Roseivirga sp. BDSF3-8: one gene and its partner. The protein of the gene in region 2 interacts with the protein of the main gene of each other region in a pairwise test. Links are inferred from orthologs where the notes say so. Each region holds a gene or a part of one and is shown on either strand. Other genes may lie near its edges. The genes, in order: gyrB and gyrA.

The links.
Region 1: the proteins of gyrA (region 2) and gyrB interact in binary tests that used the Escherichia coli proteins (3 or more experiments, as listed by UniProt). The link is inferred for Roseivirga sp. BDSF3-8 from one-to-one orthologs.

What each region holds. Positions count from the first base shown.
Region 1 is NZ_JBGNFV010000001.1:5,763,539-5,766,857, forward strand. What follows is about bases 173-3,161. They hold gyrB (DNA topoisomerase (ATP-hydrolyzing) subunit B), read right to left. Parts: upstream 2,652-3,161; coding sequence 693-2,651; downstream 173-692. Other genes in these bases: ppk1 (polyphosphate kinase 1), read right to left, coding at 173-578; AB9P05_RS23495 (hypothetical protein), read right to left, coding at 2,815-3,161. Outside these bases: more of ppk1, read right to left, coding at 1-172; more of AB9P05_RS23495, read right to left, coding at 3,162-3,319. UniProt on the Escherichia coli protein: DNA gyrase negatively supercoils closed circular double-stranded DNA in an ATP-dependent manner to maintain chromosomes in an underwound state.
Region 2 is NZ_JBGNFV010000001.1:4,627,212-4,630,667, reverse strand. The notes cover bases 275-3,400. They hold gyrA (DNA gyrase subunit A), read right to left. Parts: upstream 3,059-3,400; coding sequence 491-3,058; downstream 275-490. Other genes in these bases: AB9P05_RS19145 (hypothetical protein), read right to left, coding at 3,160-3,400; AB9P05_RS19155 (tetratricopeptide repeat protein), read right to left, coding at 275-431. In the rest of the region: more of AB9P05_RS19155, read right to left, coding at 1-274; more of AB9P05_RS19145, read right to left, coding at 3,401-3,456. UniProt on the Escherichia coli protein: A type II topoisomerase that negatively supercoils closed circular double-stranded (ds) DNA in an ATP-dependent manner to maintain chromosomes in an underwound state.

The DNA of each region.
Region 1 (3,319 bases), 1.1 Mb from region 2 along the record:
GGAACCTGTATAAAACTGAGCTTTTTCTGGTCTTTCTTATCTGTCTGGCTAACGGTTACCACCCCAAAGATCAGGAGCTTATTCATGAGTATGGGGAAGGTGTGGTAACTATCATAAACCATGGGGGTAAGCATAGGAAAGATAGTCTTCCGAAAGTAGTTCTTTACCTTCTCTTTCTGGTCTTCGTCCAGATCCGATATTTTAGCGATCTTAAATTGGTTCTCGGCAAAAAGGGGTCTGAGCCTTTTGATAAAATACTCGTTCTGAGCCCGAACAAAGTCCTGAGCCTCAGTGAGTAATTTTTTTCGGAATGGCAATTCTCTTAGGCCACTATAGTCAATACGCTCCTTACCATAATCAATGTAGTTATACAAACTACCGATACGGATCATAAAAAACTCATCGAGGTTAGAAGCGGTAATGGCCATGAATTTGAGCCTCTCGAAGATATTACGGTCGAGATGCCTGGCCTGATCAAGTACACGGTGATTAAATTTCAACCAGCTGAGATCGCGGCTGATGAAATCTGACTTTTTTACAAGGTTATTGACGCGATCAATAGAAACGACTCGTTCCACGGTATCGATGGTTTTTAAAGCTGACTTTACAAAAAGTTTTTTCAATAAGATATAATAAAAACAATGGCCAGATAAAAAATCCCGGACACTACCGGGATTTTTATAATCGGAATATCAAATATCAAGTTTGGCGTATTTGGCATTTTTTTCAATAAACTCACGGCGCGGGGCAACTTCATCCCCCATAAGCATGCTGAAGAGGTGGTCAGCTTCGGCAGCTGACTCAATAGTTACTTGCTTCAGGCTTCGGTTTTCCGGATCCATGGTAGTAGTCCATAGCTGCTCAGGATTCATCTCACCCAGACCTTTATAACGCTGTACATTCACAGAATCTTCTTTGCCGTCCTTAGCCATTTCCATTACCGCACGTTCACGATCGGCTTCACTCCAAATGTAGCGTTCATCCTTACCCCTTCTGAGTAGGTAAAGAGGAGGAAGAGCAATATACAAGTAGCCTTGCTCAATTAATTCACGCATGTATCTGAAGAAGAACGTAAGAATAAGCGTACGGATATGGCTTCCATCCACGTCCGCATCCGTCATAATTACGATTTTATGATAGCGAAGTTTATCAAGGTTGAGAGCTTTTTCATCATCCTCTTTACCAAATGAAACGCCGAGGGCCGTAATCATATTTTTGATCTCCTCGTTGTCGTAAATTTTATGCTCCTGCGCCTTTTCTACATTCAGGATCTTACCCCTCAGAGGCAGAATGGCCTGGAAGCGACGATCTCTACCTTGTTTGGCAGAGCCACCGGCAGAGTCACCCTCCACCAAATATATTTCGCTAACTGCCGGGTCCTTCTCAGAGCAGTCGGCCAGTTTACCAGGAAGACCCGCTCCGCCCATAACGTTTTTACGCTGAACCATCTCACGGGCCTTTCGAGCTGCATGACGGGCCTGGGCAGCCACTACTACCTTTCCTACAATGGCTTTAGCTTCCTTGGGATGCTCTTCAAGATAGTTATTGAGTATCTCATTAACACACCCTTCCACGGCACCCATTACATCGCTGTTTCCAAGTTTGGTTTTGGTCTGACCTTCGAATTGGGGCTCAGCTACCTTTACTGAAATAATTGCCGTTAATCCCTCACGGAAGTCATCACCGGTGATATCAACTTTCACCTTATCGAGTAGGCCATTACGGTCAGCATAATTTTTTAGCGTGCGGGTGAGCGAACGCCTGAAACCGGACACGTGAGTACCACCCTCGATAGTATTAATGTTGTTTACATATGACACCACATTCTCTGTATAAGAGGTATTGTAGGTCATTGATACCTGCACAGGTACACCTGCCTTTTCACCCTCCATGTAGATCGGCGTGGGAAGCATCTTTTCACGGCCTGCATCAAGGTAAGTTACGAACTCTACCAGGCCGCCTTCACTGAAAAACTCTTCGTGCTGTATGTTGCCATCATCGTCCTTTTCCCTAAGATCGGTCAGTGTAAGCCTGATACCTGCATTCAGAAAGGACAGCTCACGCAACCTTGTAGCAATGGTGGTATAACTATATTCAGTGATAGTAAAGATCGAATTATCAGGCACGAAGTGTACAATGGTACCATGCTTTTCAGTAGTACCTATTTCTTTCACGTCGTATTGAGGAATTCCCTGCTTGTACTCCTGCTGGAAAACTTTGCCGTTACGATGAACGGTAGCCTTAAGGTCGGTGGACAGTGCATTCACACAACTTACCCCTACCCCATGCAATCCACCGGATACTTTGTAAGTGTCTTTATCAAATTTACCCCCTGCATGAAGCACGGTCATAACGACCTCGAGGGCTGATTTCTTTTCTTTTGGGTGAATGTCAGTTGGAATACCGCGACCATTATCCTCTACAGTAATACTATTGTCCTCATGAACGGTCACATCGATCCTGTCGCAGTATCCGGCCATGGCTTCGTCGATAGAGTTATCCACTACCTCCCAAACCATGTGATGAAGTCCTTTTACCTGTACATCACCAATGTACATGGCAGGCCGCTTACGTACGGCTTCCAGTCCTTCAAGTACAGTAATATTACCGGCTGAATAATCTCCTGCGTTGGTCTTTTTTTCTTCGCTCATAACATTTTTCAAAACTGCAAAATTACGCAAAAAATTGGCTTATTACCAGTTTTGGGCGGATAAAAAGCACAGTAAATCAAGCGAAAAGAAATGAAGGTAGCAAAGAGCGGCTTTCGCCGCCTTTACAGTATTTTTAACACAGACCTAAGCCTGTCAGGAAAAATCAAATCAGTATTGGCTTCCTGTTCAACAGCTTACTAAGCTCGGGTGGTCCGGTAAAGTGCCTCCCTCTGAAGTCATCCATCTCATCCAGGGTTTCCGCACTTAATAGTTCAGCCATACGCTCCATAGCCTGACCGGAAATAGCATAAGGAGGTAGTGAAAAACTCAGATGGTACCCTTCACAAAGGGCGACCAACTGAAACTCTTCGGTTTCCTCGATAGGTATATCCTCGATTATACAATTGTTAATGAAATGATCCAGCGAAAAATTGAGCCCTAAAGTCTTTTTCTTTAGGTGTTCTTCAATACGTGCATTTTCGGAGAAAAAAGAATCCATTCTGCGGAGCGAGTCCCTGGACATACGATTTCTCATGCCCTCGAAGCACCCGAAGCACATCGCAAACTCAAAAACGGTATCCTCAATGTTAAAGTCCGGATATCTCCTATATGATTTCTGAATAAGATAAGGTTCTCCCGATAGAAGAGATTTCTTGCATTCAATGCAA
Region 2 (3,456 bases):
TCAGCCATAGAAGCAACTTCGAATTCATTATAGGCAGTTTCCAGATCACCACTCTGATAAGCCGTAGCGCCGGCGTTCAGGTGGTTAGTGTATAACTGGTTAAGCTGAAGTGCAGCCAGGCCGTTGTACTTGTCCTTTTCATCAGTCATCTCCACTACTTTCTGGTAAGCTTTGATAGACTTTTCCAGGGCATCTTCTTCCAGGTCGGGAGCATTCTCAGCTACACCGGCATAGATCTGACCTTTTACAAAATATGTTTTTGAGTCACTGCCAGTCTCCTCATGCTGCTCTGCTTCGCTGATAAGCTGCATAGCTTCAGAATACTCTTCTTTCCTAAGCGCCTTCTCAGCATCTCTAAGCGTCTTTTTCTGGGCCATACTACCTGAAAAAGCCACTACAGTAACGATAAGTGCTAAAATTATTCGTTTCATGGATAAAAAATTCTTGTTCAGTTGTGTTTCTGGACTATTTTGGTTGCAAAATCAGTTAACTACTCTTGAGAGGTTTCGGTTTCATTTCCATCCCCTTCTCCATTACCTTCCTCCGGGTTTTCACCGGCGGCAGTTGCTTCCGGATCCAGCGCTTCCGCAATATCTTCGCCCTCTTCATCTTCTATCTTCTCCACACTTACTACGGAAGAAATAGCGTCTGTGTCATTCAGGCGAATCAGCTTCACTCCCTGAGTATTACGTCCCATTACGCGCAGGTTGTCCATAGAGATGCGGATGGTGATACCACTACGATTTATAATCATTAGGTCATCTGTATCCACTACTTCCTGGATGGCCACGAGAGCACCGGTCTTTTCGGTAAGGCGCATAGCCTTTACTCCTTTACCACCCCGCTTCGTAATACGGTAATCCTCTACAAGTGAGCGCTTTCCGTAACCTCTTTCACTTACTACCAATAAGGTAGCCTCTTCCCTAGCAACACAAACCATGCCAACTACATGATCTTCTTGGTCAGCCAGGAATACACCACGTACACCGGCAGCTGTACGGCCCATAGGGCGCACCTGGGTTTCATGGAAGTGAATACAACGGCCGGAACTTGTCGCAATAATTATATGATTGTCGCCATTGGTAAGGCTTACATTCAGCAGACGATCACCCGGATTAATTGTAATAGCGTTAATACCATTGGTTCGGGGGCGGCTATAAGCTTCGAGGCTGGTTTTTTTAATGGTACCTCTTTCAGTACACATTACCAGGTAGTTATTATTAATATAGTCCTCGTCGCTCAGGTTCTGAACATTGATTACGGCACGTACTTTATCGCCGCTCTCAATATTGATCAGGTTCTGAATTGCCCGGCCTTTACTTGCCTTACTCCCTTCGGGTATCTCATATACCTTCAGCCAGAATACCTTACCGGCCTCGGTAAAGATAAGCAGGTAGTTATGGGTGCTGGCCACAAAAAGATGCTCGGTAAAGTCTTCGTCCTTGGTGGATACACCACGGGAGCCTACCCCTCCCCTGCCCTGGGTACGGTATTCACTGAGCTGCGTACGCTTGATATAGCCCTCATGAGAAATGGTAATAAGCATTTCCTCATTTGGAATCATGTCCTCGATGGTGAGATCATCTGCACTGTGTACCACTTCGGTACGGCGCTCATCACCGTAGCGCTCTGACAGGGCGTCGAGCTCTTCTTTGATAATGTCCATCCGCATCTCCTCATTGGCAAGGATAGAACGCAGATATTCGATAGTTTTCTGTATTTCGTCGTACTCTTGCTGGATTTTCTCGCGCTCAAGTCCGGTAAGACGCTGGAGGCGCATGTCCAGTATCGCACGTGCCTGTATTTCGCTGAGTTTGAAACGGCTGATCAGTTCATTACGTGCCGTCTCAGGGTCGCGGCTTTCACGGATAAGCTTAATAACCTCGTCCAGATTATCCAGGGCAATAAGGTAGCCTTCCAGGATGTGGGCCCGCTTTTCGGCCTCATCCAGTTCATACTGAGTACGTCGAATAACCACTTCGTGACGGTGCTCCACGTAGTGGTGGATCATGTCTTTCAGGTTCAGCGTAACAGGACGGCCTTTTACCAGTGCCACATTGTTCACGCCAAACGAGGTCTGTAGTTGCGTATACTTGTAGAGGTTATTCAGGACGATGTTGGGCATCGCATCACGCTTGAGTTCGTACACGATACGCATACCCTTACGGTCAGACTCATCACGAATCTCACTGATTCCCTCTATTTTCTTCTCATTCACCAACATGGCAGTTTTCTCTACCAGGTTGGCCTTGTTGACCATATAAGGGATCTCAGTGACCACGATCATCTCCCTGCCCGTTTTGGTCTCTTCGAAGGTAGCCTTTGCCCGCATCACCACACGGCCACGACCGGTCTCAAAGGCATTTTTCACACCCTGATATCCATATATGATTCCCCCGGTAGGGAAATCAGGTGCGGTAATTTGCTGCATGAGTTCCTCTATCGATACATCGCGGTTATCGATATAGGTCTTGATGCCGGCCACTACCTCGGTAAGGTTATGGGGTGCCATATTTGTGGCCATACCTACGGCAATACCAGAGGTACCGTTCAGAAGCAGGTTAGGTAATTTGGCAGGTAATACGGACGGCTCCTTAAGGGAGTCATCGAAGTTTGACTGAAAATCGACAGTGTTCTTATTCAGGTCGCCCAGCATTTCATCTGAAATACGCTGCAGGCGGGCCTCAGTATAACGCATGGCAGCCGGTGAGTCACCGTCGATGGAGCCAAAGTTACCCTGCCCGTCCACAAGTGGATAGCGGAGTGACCAGGGCTGCGCCATCCGCACCATGGTATCGTAAACTGAACTGTCGCCGTGGGGGTGGTACTTACCGAGTACTTCACCCACGATCCTTGCTGATTTTTTGTAAGGCTTGTTATATGTAACGCCCAGGTCCATCATTCCATAGAGGACCCTCCTGTGCACCGGTTTCAACCCGTCGCGCACATCGGGGAGGGCACGAGATACGATAACCGACATCGAATAATCGATGTAGGCTCCCCGCATTTCGTCCTCGATATTGATAGGAATGATGTTTTCGTTCGATCCTTCTGCCATAAATAATGTTAAAGTTTCCTAACAGAAATGGTGCGCAAGTTACATAAAATTTGGTAACCTACCCAATCAATTTTCCTTCAGAAAATGCAATTAGAAGAGGCTTAATAAGGGTTTCTTTTCCGCTTATTCTTGCCTTTATACTTAAATAGTACAGGATGGTTTTCGCCTACCCGCGGGTTTTGCTTTTTGGTGATAGGCTGGCCCCTCACCCACATGGCTTTACCAGTGCGAGGGTGGTTCACTACATGCTCCATTTGCATATGGTCTGCCTTAATTGGGGAGCGGGGCATAATGGGGTAATTAAGGCTGATGCCGAATTCCAGAAATACGGTGGGGGCACGGTGGCGGATGTCGGTACCACTGGGGATAAGAGCAGTATAGCCCCCGAAATCGTAGCT